2 regions of the Arthrobacter sp. KKT183 genome follow, and region 1 is predicted to be linked to the other one. Evidence: riboswitches for the same ligand, from Rfam matches in the RefSeq annotation. Region 1 holds a riboswitch; the other holds the start of a gene.

Region 1 (7,671 bases):
CTCCCGCACTCACTCTGTGGTTGCTGCCCTTCGTTGCGCTCTCGTATGTCGATTGGCGAATACTTTGTACCTGGCAGCTTGTTGAACTACTTCACTGGTGGGCGTACTGGATGTACGTAGCCCGTGAAGCGTCGTCAGGCGTGGTGGAGAACAATATCGACTCCCCCTACTATGTCGCCGCGATCTTGGCGCGGCTACTGGCCACCGGTTACCTGTTGTATCGGGTTGCGCAACATATACTTGAACCGACATATGATCCCGCACGGCGCATTGGTATTGACGATCCGGCAGGCGGCCCCTTCGATGGCGCTCCAGACCGGCATGCGCCTGCTCCGGTACTGTTGAGCGAGTCCTCTCCAAACCTCACCATCACCGCACCGAAAGACCCCCAGTGACAGAATCCGTCTTCCGCAGTGAGCGCCTAACGCCAGAGGCATTCGAGCTGTTGGCGTCGGCAAGCCCCGATGTCGTCATTCCGCTCGAACAGACTCCGCAGTGGGCGGACTTCGAGCGCAGTCTGGGCCGGGAACCGTACGGATTGTGGGCCTACTACGACGACGACGACGGCGCACCGGCTGCGATGGTGAGCTTCCTCCGGGTGCGGCGCAGGTTCCGAGAATCGCTGGTCGCGATCAACGGGCCCGTATGGTTCGCGGACCGTACCGCGGAAGCTGAACTCCGTCTTATGCACACGGTTCGGCACCAGTTCACTGATGATCCGGGCACAGACCCCCTCTATGTCCGCATGCAGGTGAAGCACCCGCTGCCTCCTGCAGCCGGACCGATCGAGCACGGCTGGTATGAGCGCGAGATCGTCGTTGACCTGACGCCGGGTGAGGATGCAATTTTCAAGTCTTTCCGGCCGAATGCCCGGAACAGTATCCGTCGTGCGGAACGGTCAGGCGTGGAGGTCCGGACCATCGAGCGGGCACGCTGGGTCGAGGTATTCAGGGCGGACCTGTACCCGATTCTGCAGGAAACAGCGGAGCGCGACGGCTTCTCCAGCTTCGGCCCCGAATACTACGAGTTGCTGCTCTCAACTCTGGGGGATCATCTTCGGCTCATGGTCGCCTACGTGGACAGCAGGGCTGTGAGTTGGTTGATCACTACCGAATACCGCGGCTACTCGGTCTACTACTTTGCGGGCAGCACACACGATGCGCGGAAGACGTTTGCGCCTTATCTGTTGCTGTGGGAAGCGTTCAAACAGCTCAAAGCCGACGGCAATACCGCTTGCGGGCTTACCGGGATTGTGAGTGAGAACTACCCACAACTGGTCAACGTCACCACGTTCAAGCGGAACTTCTCCAAGAACGTTGTGGACCTCCCCACAACTTATGACATCCCGCTGAACCCGGGTAAGTACAAGGTGGTGGCTGGACTGCTCTCATTCCGCAGAACGGCGCCGGCCAAAGGTCGCGCGTTGCTCATGCGAGCAGCCTCGTCCGTGTCCACGCTTCGCGCCCACCGGTCCGGAGGGAAGAGCTAGCCATGGCGGACGTCGCGATTGTCGGTGCCGGCCCCAATGGGCTGGCTGCCGGCGTCGTGATGGCACGTGCAGGCTTGAGCGTGGAGATATTTGAGGCCGAACGAGCTATCGGCGGCGGGTCACGCACCATGGAGCTGCTTGAGCCGGAACACGTGCATGACATTTGTTCGGCTGTGCATCCGATGGCGTTGGCGTCACCCTTCTTCCGGGAGTTCGGTCTCCGGGAACGGATTCCCTTCGTGGTTCCCGAGCTGTCGTACGCCAATCCGCTGGACAATGGCCGTGCTGGACTCGCGTACCGCGATCTTGGGCGTACGGCGCTCGGTCTGGACAAGGACGGACAGGCCTGGCGGCGACTGATGCGCCCGCTCGTGCAGCACATTGATGGGGTGGTCGATACCGGGCTCAACCAGTTCCTGCGGGTCCCGCGGCATCCAGTCGCGGCCGCCCTGCTCGGTTCAAGGACGCTCGAGCAGGGGACTGGCCTGTGGAACCTGCGCTTCTCGACGGAAGAGGCGGCGGCATTGTTTACCGGAGTTGCCGCACATGCCGTTGCTGCCCTGCCCACACTCGCGGCTGCAGGTGCCGGGCTCACCCTCGGAGCGTTGGCGCATGCCGTGGGATGGCCCATTCCGGTTGGCGGATCCCAGGCACTGGTCAACGCTATGGCGGATGACATCCGGGCACATGGCGGCGCCGTCCACACTGCCCGTCGGATTGAATCGGTCGGCGAGTTCGACGGAGCAAAGGCAGTCCTGCTCGATGTCTCACCCGGTGCTGTTGGCGGCCTGGCAGGCGATCGCCTCCCGCAGGGCTACGTCTCAATGCTGGACCGGTTCCGCTTCGGGGACGGCGCCTGCAAGGTTGACTTCATCCTCTCGGGGCCGGTGCCGTGGGCAAACGAGGAAGTACGAGCGGCCGGCACAGTTCATGCGGGCGGAACCCGGGCTGAAGTGGCGGCGTCGGAAGCCGACGTGGCCGCCGGACGCCATCCGGAAAAACCGTACGTGCTGGTTTCGCAGCCTTCCCTGTTCGATTCTTCCCGCGCACCCCACGGACGGCAGGTTCTGTGGACTTACTGCCACGTGCCCAACGGTTCCACGCGGGACATGACGGAGGCCATTGTGCGGCAGATCGAACGTTTCGCGCCCGGCTTCCGCGACGTCGTCGTGCGTTCACACGTCATGACTGCAGCTGACCTTGAGCAGTACAACGCCAATTACGTGGGCGGTGACTTCAGCGGTGGCGCGGTGACCATCCCTCAGCTGCTGGCGCGTCCCTCATTCGGGCCGCACCCCTGGCGGATGCCGGGGAAGGGCCTCTATCTGTGCTCAGCATCGACCCCGCCCGGCCCGGGCGTGCACGGGATGGGCGGTTATCACGCGGCAAAACTTGCACTCAAGGACGTGTTCGGGCTGCCGGTGCCGCAGTTGGGAAGGTCATCGTGAGCGCACTCCTTTGCTGATCGATTTCAGCGAAGAGTAAGCTTGATCACGATCGCATAACTGAAAAGCGCAGTAATAAAACGCCCTTGACCCGCAGCGGGAGAGTCCTGCCGTTGACCTACAGCCGGCAGGCGCCGTAGGAGCAAACCCTCCCCAGGAATCTCTCAGGCCCAGCACCGCAGCGGAAAGGCAACTCTGGAAAGTAGCGCAGCTGAAGATAGGTTGTGCTCACCGACGGTGCAAGGTGAACCCTGTGTTCACGGAATCTCTCAGGTCCAAGACAGAGCGGGGAGGAACCCACCCACCTGTCCGCGCGCCCTGCACGCACACTGATTCACGGAGTTCCTCATGACGCACCAGACGGAATCAACTTTCTCCGACCGCCACATCGGTCCCCGCTCGGACGACGCCGAGCAGATGCTCAAGGTCTTGGGCTACCCCAGCCTGGACAAACTCGTCGATGTTGCGGTGCCGGCGAGCATCCGTATCAACGAGGGCCTGGACATTCCGTCTGCGCTGAGCGAGTCGGAGGTCCTGGCGGAACTGCGCAGCATCGCCGCGAAGAACAAGACCGCCGTGCAGATGATCGGTCAGGGCTACTACGACACGGTCACCCCTCCTGTCATCCGCCGCAATGTGCTTGAGGCTCCCGCCTGGTACACCGCCTACACGCCCTACCAGCCGGAAATCTCCCAGGGCCGTCTTGAAGCCCTGCTGAACTTCCAGACGATGGTCCAGGACCTCACTGCGCTGCCCATCGCCAACGCCTCCCTGCTCGATGAAGCATCGGCCGTTGCCGAGGCCGTCCTCCTGATGCGTCGCTCCGGCAAGAACAAGGGACGAACCATCCTGGACGCGGAATGCCTCCCCCAGACCATCGCCGTCGTGCAGGGCCGCGCTGAGGCGCTGGGCTTTGATATCGAGATCGCTGACCTCTCAAAGGGATTGCCGGACGGCGACATCAACGGCGTCGTCCTCCAGCAGCCCGGGACATCCGGCACGCTCCGCAACCACACGGACATGGTCGCGAAAGCGCACGACGGCGGCGCCCTGGTGACGGTCGCAGCGGACCTGCTAGCGCTGACCCTGATCACCCCTCCGGGGGAGCAGGGCGCGGATATCGCCGTCGGCTCCGCCCAGCGTTTCGGTGTGCCGCTGTTCTTCGGCGGACCGCACGCTGCGTACATGGCCGTTCGAAAGGGCCTGGAGCGCATGCTCCCCGGCCGCCTTGTTGGGGTGTCGAAGGATTCCGACGGCGCACCCGCCTACCGGCTTGCACTGCAAACACGTGAGCAGCACATCCGCCGCGAGAAGGCTACGTCGAACATCTGTACCGCTCAGGCGCTCCTCGCGATCGTTGCCAGCATGTACGCCGTTTACCACGGTCCCGACGGGCTGAAGGCGATCGCGGAACGTGTCCATGGAAAGGCGGCGCGGCTCGCTGCAGCCGTTCCAGGGACGGTCCACGAGTCCTTCTTCGACACCCTTCTCGTGAAGGTCGAGGGCCAGTCCGAGAGCATTGTCCGCAAGGCCGAGGAGCGCGGCATCAACCTGCGGTTGGTCGATGCCGATCACGTCGGCATCTCCTGTGACGAGACCACCACGGACGCTCACCTTGAAACCATCGCCGAGATCTTCGGGGTAAATCTGTCAGCCGACGCGGAGACTGCAATCCCTGCTGACCTGCAACGGACGTCGTCCTATATGACCCATCCCGTGTTCTCCCTCCACCGCTCAGAGACCCAGATGCTGCGCTACCTGCGCGGTCTCTCGGACCGCGACCTGGCACTGGACCGCACCATGATTCCGTTGGGATCCTGCACCATGAAGCTCAACGCCACGGTTGAGATGGAACCGATCTCCTGGCCCGAGTTCGCAACCATCCATCCGTTCGCCCCCGAGCACCAGACCGAGGGCTGGCGCCAGCTGATTGATGACCTGGAGGGCCGTCTCGCTGAAATCACCGGCTACGCCAGGGTGTCGATTCAGCCGAACGCCGGCTCCCAGGGCGAACTCGCCGGTCTGCTGGCCATCCGCAAGTACCATCTTTCACGCGGTGATGAGGCTCGCACAGTGTGCCTCATCCCATCGTCAGCACACGGCACCAACGCCGCCTCTGCTGTGCTCGCCGGCATGAAGGTGGTTGTGGTCAAGACAGCCGGAAACGGCAACATCGATCACGATGATCTCCAGGCAGAGATCGAGGCGAACAAGGATTCCCTGTCCGCGATCATGATCACCTACCCGTCCACGCATGGCGTTTTCGAGGAGGACGTCCGCTGGGTCTGCGACCAGGTGCATGGCGCGGGCGGTCAGGTCTACATCGACGGCGCAAACCTTAACGCGCTGGTCGGGCTAGCAAAGCCGGGTGAGTTCGGTGGTGATGTTTCCCACCTGAACCTGCACAAGACGTTCTGCATCCCGCACGGCGGCGGAGGTCCCGGTGTCGGGCCGGTAGCAGTGGCGGAGCACCTTGCCCCCTTCCTGCCTGGAGATGCGAATAGCGCAGCTGGTGTAGACAACAGCAACACAGCCGGCGTCCCTATCTCCGCCTCCCGCTTCGGTTCAGCAGGCGTACTGCCGATTTCCTGGGCCTATGTGGCGCTGATGGGAAGCGAGGGCCTGACGGCAGCCACGAAGTCCGCGCTCCTTGCAGCGAACTACGTCGCCGCCCGCCTCAATGAATACTTCCCGGTGCTCTACTCGGGTGAGAACGGACTCGTGGCGCACGAGTGCATTCTGGACCTTCGCGCACTTACCGCGAAGACCGGTGTGACAGCCGAAGACGTGGCCAAGCGCCTCATCGATTACGGCTTCCACGCCCCGACGCTGAGCTTCCCGGTAGCGGGCACGTTGATGGTGGAGCCCACGGAGTCCGAGGACCTGCGCGAACTGGACCGTTTCGTCGAGGCGATGATCGCCATCCGACACGAGATCGACCGCGTCGGAACAGGCGAATGGCAGCTGGAGGAGAGTCCGCTTCGCCAGGCACCGCATACCGCACAGACGCTCATCAGTGACGAGTGGTCGCAGGCCTACTCCCGGGAACTGGCTGCATTCCCGCTGCGGACGCTGCGCCACGACAAGTACTTCCCGCCGGTCCGCCGTATCGACGGCGCCCACGGTGACAGGAACCTCGTGTGCTCGTGCCCGCCGATCGAAGACTTCGAGGACTAAGGGATCGCCATGACAAAGCAGACAGCGCTGTATGCCCAGCACCAGGAACTCGGTGCGGCATTCACCGACTTCGGCGGTTGGCAGATGCCCCTGAAGTACCGCAGCGAACTTGAAGAGCACCACACGGTTCGCCGGGCCGCCGGCATTTTCGACCTTTCGCACATGGGCGAGGTGATGGTCACTGGGCCGCAGGCAGCCAGCTTCCTCAACTATGCCCTCGTGGGAAATATGGAGATCATGGCGGTGGGGAAGGCCAAGTACTCCCTCATCTGCACCGAGGGCGGCGGAGTGATTGATGACCTCATCACGTACCGTCTCGCCGAGGACCAGTTCCTTGTGGTGCCCAACGCCTCGAACTCCGACACGGTTGCTGCCGAGCTGCAGCAGCGTGCTGCCGACTTCGATGTCACTGTGCAGGATCAGTCGGAGGAGACCGCTCTCATCGCGGTGCAGGGACCGAACGCGGAGGCGATCCTGCTCGGCATGGCGCCGGCTGCAGACCGCGACGCCATCACCTCGCTCAAGTACTACGCCGCCGTTCGCGTGGAGCTCGCCGGTCAGCCGGTCCTCCTCGCCCGCACCGGCTACACCGGCGAGGATGGCTTTGAACTTTTCATCGAGAACGCGCAGGCCGTACAGCTGTGGAAAGCCGTGACCGAGGCAGGAACCAACCATGGCCTGGCGCCCTGCGGGCTGGCCTCGCGGGACTCGCTTCGCCTTGAAGCCGGCATGCCGTTGTACGGTCATGAGCTCGGCCTGGAGACAAATCCGTTTGAAGCGGGATTGGGCGGTGTCGTCAGCCTGAAGAAGACCGAGAACTTCGTGGGCCGCTCCGTGCTGGAGCCGCTGAAGGCCGAAACACCGGAGCGAAAGCTGGTCGGTTTGCGTGGTACCGGACGCCGGTCTGCCCGTGCAGGGTACGACGTCGTTTCGAACGGACAGACCGTAGGTACCGTTACGTCCGGCCTTCCGAGCCCGACCCTCGGGTACCCGGTTGCCCTCGCTTACGTTGACACAGCGTTGAGCGAACCGGGCACGGAACTGCAGGTTGACCTGCGCGGACGTCCGGAGGGTTTCACCGTCGTTGAGCTGCCGTTCTACAAACGTCCGGGCCGCTCATGACCATCAGCGCCTTCGACCTCTTCAAAATCGGGATAGGTCCGTCCAGTTCACACACGGGCGGGCCCATGACGGCGGCCTTTCTCTTCACCCGGATGGTGGTGGAGCAGGGGCTGCTGGAACAGGTCCAGCACGTCGATGCTGAACTGTTCGGTTCGTTGGGCGTAACCGGTCATGGGCACGGAACAGTCAAGGCCGTGATCCTGGGGCTCGAGGGCGAGCAGCCGCACCTTACCGATCCGGAACGCGCTGAACCTCGTGTGGAGGAAATCTCGAAAACAAAGACCCTTCGTCTGGCCGGCTCACACGATGTAGCTTTTGATCCGGAGAAAGATCTTGTTCTGCACCGCAAGCAGCGGCTGGACTACCACACCAATGGGATGCGCTTCTCGGTATATAACGCTGAGGGCATACTCTTATTCGCCCGCGAATACTACTCGG
Region 2 (7,671 bases), 240 kb from region 1:
GGCGAGGTCGGCAACGTCGGGGTAGAGGGGGTGCGCGGCGGCGAGTGCTTCCACACGGGAGCGCAGGCCGGAGAGATCAGCGCCGGCGTCGGCAATCAAGGCCTCGGCAATGATGTCCGCGACCTCCGCGAAGGCTTCTGCGCCGAAGCCGCGGGTAGCCAGTGCAGGCGTGCCGATGCGCAGACCGGAGGTCACCATCGGGGGACGGGGATCAAAAGGCACCGCGTTGCGGTTCACGGTGATGTCAATTTCCGCCAGGCGGTCCTCGGCCTGCTGGCCATTGAGCTCGCAGTTGCGCAGGTCCACCAGGACGAGGTGCACATCGGTTCCGCCGGAGATGACGCTGATGCCCTTCGCAGTGACGTCGGGCTGGACCAGGCGTACGGCCAGGATCCGGGCGCCCGCAAGGACGCGCTCCTGGCGTTCCTTGAACTCCGGCGAGGCTGCGATCTTGAAGGCAACTGCCTTGCCCGCGATGACATGCTCCAAAGGTCCGCCCTGCTGGCCCGGGAACACCGCGGAGTTGATCTTCTTGGCGATGTCGGCGTCGTTGCTCAGGATGATGCCGCCGCGCGGACCGGCGAGGGTCTTGTGCGTGGTGGAGGTGGTGACGTGCGCGTGCGGTACGGGGGACGGGTGCAGCCCGGCGGCGACGAGGCCGGCGAAGTGCGCCATGTCCACCATCAGGTAGGCGCCCACCGAGTCGGCAATCCGCCGGAACTCGGCGAAGTCCAGCTGGCGGGCGTACGCGGACCAGCCGGCAACGATGAGCTGCGGCTTGTGTTCCTGTGCGAGCCGCTCCACTTCCGCCATGTCGATCCGGTGGTCATCCTCGCGGACCTGGTACGGAATGACGTTGTACAGCTTGCCGGAGAAGTTGATGCGCATGCCGTGCGTCAGGTGCCCGCCGTGGGCCAGGTTCAGGCCCATGATGGTGTCGCCGGGCTTGATCAGCGCGTGCATCACCGAGGCGTTTGCCTGGGCGCCGGAGTGCGGCTGCACGTTGGCGTACTCGGCGCCGAACAGGGCCTTCAGGCGGTCGATCGCCAGCTGCTCGATGACGTCCACATGTTCGCAGCCGCCGTAGTACCGCTTGCCGGGATAGCCCTCGGCGTACTTGTTGGTCAGGACGGAACCCTGTGCCTGCATCACGGCAGCCGCGGTGTGGTTCTCAGACGCGATCATTTCCAGACCGGTGCGCTGGCGGTTCAGTTCGTCGTCGATCTTGGCGGCGATCTCCGGGTCCAGATCGGACAGCTGTGCGTTGAGCGACGGTGAGACAACCTGCTCGAAAGCGACCGTGGCCCCGCTCGTGCCTGCCGGGCTCACAGCTCGCCGCCATTGGCTGCTGCGTACTCTTCAGCTGACATCAGCGGGCCTTCTTCGGTGACGGCCACCTTGAACAGCCAGCCGTTGCCGTACGGATCGCTGTTGATCAGTTCCGGATTGTCGACGACGTCGGCATTGGTTTCGGTGACCTCGCCGGAGACCGGCGCGTAGAGGTCTGAGACGGACTTGGTGGATTCCACCTCGCCGCACGTCTCACCGGCAGTGACGGTGTCCCCGACCTCGGGAAGGTCCACGTACACGATGTCGCCGAGGGCGTCAGTGGCCACGGCGGTGATGCCGATCGAGACGGGTCCGGAGCCGTCGCCGGCAATCCACTCGTGCTCGGCGGAGTATTTCAGGTCGGCAATAACCTTGCTCATGTGTTTTTCCTTTACAACGAGAAATCTGTGGGTTGGGTGGCTCCGGCAGGGCCGGCATTTTCGAAAGCGTGGGTTAAGCGAAGCAGCACGCGTGAAAATGCCGACTCTGGCGGAGGTGCCGCAGGACTACTTCGAACGCTTGTAGAACGGCAGCGCGACCACTTCGAACGGCTCGGGCTTGCCGCGGAGGTCGATATCCAGCGCCGTGCCCGGTTCAGCGTGCTCGACGTCGACGTAGGCCATGGCGATCGGGTAACCCAGGGTGGGGGAGGGCTGGCCGGAGGTCACTTCGCCCACCACGTTGCCGTCTTTCAGCACGGGATAGTGGCTGCGGCCTGCGCGGCGTCCGAGGCCCTTGAGGCCTACGAGCTTGCGTCCGGTGGTGGAGCCGGCGCCGGCTGCCTTGAGGTCAGCCAGCGCGGTCTTGCCGATGAAGTCGGATTCCTTGGCCAGCGAGACGACCGGGCCAAGACCTGCGGCGTAGGGGTTGCCCTCGCGGGAGAGCTCGTTTCCGTACAGCGGCATGCCTGCCTCAAGGCGCAGGGAGTCGCGGGACGCGAGGCCGGCGGGGATGAGGCCATGCCCGGTCCCGGTCTCCAGCAATGCTTCCCACAGACCCGGGGCACCCTCGTTCGGCACGTAGATCTCGAAGCCGTCCTCGCCGGTGTACCCGGTGCGGGCAAGGAGCAACTGCTCACCCTGAATCTCAACCTCGACCGCCGCGTAGTACTTGAGGTCGGTGACGAGTGAATGCTGTTCGGCGGGCACCAGCGTGAGCAGGATTTCCTCGGCTTTGGGTCCCTGGACAGCGATCAGTGACGTCTGGGCAGAGACGTCGTCGATGGTCACATCGAAGTTGGCGGCCCTTTCAAGCAATTCCGAGGCGACCACGGGCGCGTTGCCGGCGTTCGGCACCACCAGGTACTTCTCCTCCCCGCGGCGGTAGGAAATCAGGTCGTCGATGATGCCGCCGTCTTCCTGGCAGATCAGCGAGTACTTGGCTTTTCCGACTGCCACTGCTGAGAGCTTCCCGGCCAGTGCGTAGTCAAGGAAGGCCGCGGCGTCCGGGCCGGTGACCCAGACTTCTCCCATGTGGGAGAGGTCAAACAGCCCGGCCGCTTTGCGCACTGCGTGGTGCTCGGCGAGTTCGGAGCTGTACTTCAGGGGCATCTGCCAGCCGCCGAAGTCGGTGAATGAGGCGCCGGCCAGCTTGTGCTGGTCGTAGAGTGCTGTGTACTTCTCAGTCATCGCGGAATCCTTAGTCTTCGAAAGCGGTGAGGGGAGGGCAGGAGCAGACCAGGTTACGGTCTCCAGCGGCGCCGTCGATGCGGCCGACCGGCGGGAAGTACTTGTCCTGTCGGGGTGAGTGCACGGGGAAAGCGCCCTGCTCGCGCGGGTACCGGCGCTCCCACTCGGAGGTGACGACGGCGGCAGCGGTGTGCGGTGCATTGCGCAGGGGCGATTCCCCGATAGTGAAATCGCCGCTGGCGACCTGCTCCATTTCCTTGCGGATGGTCACCATTGCTTCGATGAAGCGGTCGATTTCCGCGAGGTCCTCTGACTCGGTCGGTTCCACCATGAGCGTTCCCGCCACGGGGAAGGACAGCGTGGGGGCGTGGAACCCGAAGTCGATGAGGCGCTTGGCAACGTCCTCGGCCGTGACTCCCGTGCGGTCTGTGAGTTCGCGCAGGTCCAGGATGCACTCGTGCGCAACGAGTCCGCTTTCGCCGGTGTAGAGGACCGGGAAGTGCTCGTTCAACCGGGCGGCAATGTAGTTCGCTGCCAGGAGGGCGGACTTGGTGGCTTCGGTGAGGCCCTGGCCGCCCATCAGCTTCACGTACGCCCAGGAGATCGGCAGGACGCCCGCGGAACCGAAGCGGGATGCGGAAATCGCAACGCCGTGTCCGGCTTCATGCGCAGACTTGTTCGCGTCGCCCGGCATGAACGGCGCAAGGTGCGCCTTTGCAGCCACCGGGCCCACACCGGGACCGCCGCCGCCGTGCGGGATGCAGAAGGTCTTGTGCAGGTTCAGGTGGGAGACGTCGCCGCCGAACTTGCCTGGCTGGGCGAGGCCGACGAGCGCGTTCAGGTTTGCGCCGTCGACGTAGACCTGTCCACCGGCCTCGTGCACCGCATCGCAAACTTCGCGGACGTCGGCGTCGTACACGCCGTGGGTGGACGGATAGGTGATCATGATCGCGGAGAGTGCATCCCGGTGGGCTTCGATCTTCGCCCGGAGGTCCCCGTGGTCGATGGTGCCGTCCGAAGCCGTGGCCACCACAACGACCTTCATACCCGCGAGAACGGCGGAAGCAGCGTTCGTGCCGTGCGCGGACGCAGGAATCAGGCAGACGTTGCGCTGGCCCTCGCCGCGGGAAGCGTGGTAACCGCGAATAGCAAGCAACCCGGCGAGCTCACCCTGTGAACCGGCGTTGGGCTGGATCGAGACCTGATCGTACCCGGTGATCTCAGCGAGGTCGGCTTCGAGTCCGTCGATCAGCTCGCGCCAGCCTTCGGTCTGGGAATCCGGGGCAAAGGGGTGGATGGAAGCGAACTCCGGCCAGGAGATGGCCTCCATTTCAGCGGTGGCGTTCAACTTCATCGTGCAGGAGCCCAGCGGGATCATGGTTCGGTCCAGCGCGAGGTCGCGGTCCGAAAGCCTGCGGATGTAGCGCAGCAGCTGGGTCTCCGAGCGGTGCGTGTTGAAGACCGGGTGCTGAAGGTATTCCGAGGTGCGCACCGCGGCGGCGGGCAGCTCGAAGCCCGCGGCTTCCCTTACCTGACCGGCACCGAAGGCGGCGGACACGGCGGAGAGGATTTCCGGCGTCGTCGTTTCATCGACCGAGATGCCGACGGTGTCGGCGTTGACGAGGCGCAGGTTGATGCCGCGGGATTCGGCAGCGGAGACTACCTTGGCGGCGTCGCGCGGTACGCGGACGGTGAGGGTGTCGAAGAAGGAGTCGCTCGTCAGTTCCCAGCCGGCGGCCTTCAGGGTGGTGGCGAGCGCACGGGTGTTGCTGTGGACGTTCTGCGCAATGGCTTTCAGTCCGTCCGGGCCGTGGTAGACGGCGTAGAAGGAAGACACGATGGCCAGCAGTGCCTGCGCGGTGCAGATGTTCGACGTGGCCTTTTCGCGGCGGATGTGCTGCTCGCGGGTCTGGAGGGCCAGGCGGTAGGCGGTAGCACCGGCGTTGTCCTTCGAGACGCCGACGATGCGGCCTGGGAGGGTGCGTTCCATGCCGTCGCGCACGGCCATGTACGCGGCGTGCGGTCCGCCGAAGAACAGCGGAACACCGAGGCGCTGGGTGGAACCGACGGCGACATCCGCTCCCTGCTCACCCGGAGGGGTGATGAGCGTCAGTGCGAGGAGGTCAGCGGCGACCGTGACCAGCGCACCGCGCTCCTTCGCTTCTGCGATGACGGAGGTCTGGTCCCAGACACGGCCGGAGACGCCCGGCTGCTGGAGGACGACGCCGTTGATGTCGCCTTCCGGGAGTCCCTGCGAGAGGTCAGCGACCTCAACCTCGAATCCGAGCGCCTCTGCGCGGCCGAGGACGATGGCAATGGTCTGGGGGAGGCAGCCCGCGTCGAGAACCGTTTTGCCGTCCTTGACGGCCTTGTTCTTGTTGGCCCGGCGCATGAGCAGCACGGCTTCGGCCACCGCGGTGGCTTCATCGAGAAGGGAAGCGTTGGCCACCGGTAGGGCAGTGAGATCCTGCACCATGGTCTGGAAGTTGAGCAGCGCCTCGAGCCGGCCCTGCGAGATTTCGGGCTGGTAGGGCGTGTAGGCCGTGTACCAGGCGGGCGCCTCGAGGATATTGCGGCGGATCACTGCCGGCGTGACGGTGTCGTAGTAGCCCTGACCGATCATCTGGACGGCGGTCTTGTTCCTGCCGGCAAGCCTTCGCAGCTCGGCCAGCACCTGGACTTCGCTGAGCGCGTTGTCCAGCCCGAGCGGGCTTTCCTGACGAATGGAGTCGGGAACCGCACTGTCAACGAGGCCGTCGACGGTGTCATAGCCAACAGCCTTGAGCATCGTGTCGATGTGGTCCTGGCGGCGCGCACCGATGTGGCGGTCTGCGAACGTGGGGACGAATGACTGGACTGTCATATGAGGAACTCCATAACTCAGGTGGCGCAAAACACCACGATGACTTGGGTTCCTCCCCGCTCTGTATTGGACCTGAGAGTTTCCGTTTTTCCTGATGTTCTCAGGATCCACTTGCACCGTCGGTGAGCCCGGTTTCCCGGACTGCTTTCCAGAGTTGCCTCGCCGCGGCGGTACGTGGGCCTGAGAGATTCCTGGGGAGGATTTGCTCCTACGGCGCCTGCTGAACGTACCGGCAGGACTCTCCCGCCGCGGATCGAAAGCGTGCGTCACTGACAGGTGACGCGATTCACAGACTACCGGTTGGTTGAGTCTTCACGCAACTCCTGTACGACTGGGTCCGTCTAGTTCAGTGACTTCTCTACGTCAGCCAGTTCTGTACGCTCCCAGAGGGCAGTCTCGTATCGATGGCCAGCGGCACTAGCGCTCGATGCCGCATCCACTGCCTCCCTGAACTTCAACAACCGAAGTCGCCGCTCTTCCTCGGCAGCAGGACTTGTTGTGCTCAAAACTTTGCTCCTTTCTATCGCATGGTGGAAACGAAGTTCCGCTCGGTGGGTGTACGCTAGGTCACACCGAAACTACGTAACGAACAGTTTGACACGCTTCAGGCAGTTCGGTTGGCGCGTCGGTCCGGTTAGTACGGGAGCGTGAATGATGGACGGAATCAAGGTAACCGTCAATGGCAAAGTCCGGGACTGCAGCGGAACAAACCCCCACATTCGATTACTCGACTGGTTGCGGGATGAAGGGCTTACGGGCTCGAAGGAAGGCTGCGCTGAAGGGGAATGCGGTGCCTGCGCCGTCCTCGTAGCCCGCCCGGACGGATCCGATCGCAGCCGATGGACCTCGGTCAATGCGTGTCTCCCGCCGGCAGTGGCCTTCGACGGCCAGGAAATCGTCACCGCTGAGGGTCTCGGGAACGTCTCTGATGCGTGCACGCCGGAGGACCTCCACCCCGTGCAGCGCGAGATGGCGGAGCGCGGCGGCTCGCAGTGTGGCTACTGCACCCCGGGATTTGTCTGCTCGATGGCTGCTGAATATTACCGACCGGAGCGCTCGCCCGCGCAGGAAGACAAGGAAACGGGAACCGCCGTCGTCGGTGAAGAGCACGCAACTGACCACGAATGCGGCCCCAACGGGTTTGACCTCCATGCGCTCAGCGGGAACCTGTGCCGCTGCACCGGCTACCGGCCGATCCGCGACGCTGCTTACGCGCTCGAAACACCTTCGGGCTCGGATCCGCTGCTCGAACGGCAGAACCGGCCCGCCCCCGCGCCGCAGCACACCCGTGTCAGCGGTGAATCGGAGTTTATCCGTCCGCAGTCGCTCGATGAGGTCCACCAGACATTGCGCGAGAACTCGGACGTGAAGCTGGTTGCGGGAGCGACCGACCTCGGCGTTGAGGTTAATCTGCGGCATTCCCGCCCGCCGCTGGTCCTCGCGATTGATCGGCTGGAGGAACTCCGGGCGCTGACGTTCGACGCCGATTCCATCGAGATCGGCGCCGCGCTGACACTCTCTGAAGTCGAGCGGGCACTCGACGGCCGCGTCCCGCTGTTGGGTTACCTTTTCCCGCAGTTCGCCTCCCGGCTGATCCGTAACGCCGCGACCTTCGGTGGGAACCTCTCCACGGGTTCGCCCATCGGCGACTCCGCGCCGGTTTTCCTGGCGCTCGACGCAAGAATTGTCCTCTCCTCCACAGACGGAGAGCGCGAAGTTCCGTTGTCCGAGTACTACACCGGCTACCGCCAGAGTGTTCGTCAGCCGCACGAAATGCTCCGCGCTATTCGCATCCCGTTGCCGCTCGCCGAAAGCACCGCGTTTTACAAGATCGCGAAGCGGCGCTTCGAC

The links. A riboswitch is a leader RNA that binds a small molecule or an ion and turns the genes downstream of it on or off. The one in region 1 is predicted to bind glycine.
Region 2: it holds a riboswitch for glycine, as region 1 does, so the genes downstream of both, gcvP (aminomethyl-transferring glycine dehydrogenase) here and gcvP (aminomethyl-transferring glycine dehydrogenase) in region 1, are expected to answer to the same signal.

Annotation. Positions count from the first base shown of each region.
Region 1 is NZ_CM145770.1:3,621,576-3,629,246, reverse strand. Features, by position in the region: gene ACZ2GY_RS17150 (hypothetical protein) at 1-395, shown strand, start outside; gene ACZ2GY_RS17145 (lipid II:glycine glycyltransferase FemX) at 392-1,489, shown strand; gene ACZ2GY_RS17140 (phytoene desaturase family protein) at 1,492-2,937, shown strand; glycine riboswitch at 3,022-3,123, shown strand; glycine riboswitch at 3,125-3,228, shown strand; gene gcvP (aminomethyl-transferring glycine dehydrogenase) at 3,283-6,111, shown strand; gene gcvT (glycine cleavage system aminomethyltransferase GcvT) at 6,121-7,233, shown strand; gene ACZ2GY_RS17125 (L-serine ammonia-lyase) at 7,230-7,671, shown strand, end outside.
Region 2 is NZ_CM145770.1:3,379,750-3,387,420, reverse strand. Features, by position in the region: gene glyA (serine hydroxymethyltransferase) at 1-1,329, opposite strand, end outside; gene gcvH (glycine cleavage system protein GcvH) at 1,326-1,709, opposite strand; gene gcvT (glycine cleavage system aminomethyltransferase GcvT) at 1,836-2,957, opposite strand; gene gcvP (aminomethyl-transferring glycine dehydrogenase) at 2,968-5,820, opposite strand; glycine riboswitch at 5,979-6,076, opposite strand; gene ACZ2GY_RS15990 (xanthine dehydrogenase small subunit) at 6,475-7,671, shown strand, end outside.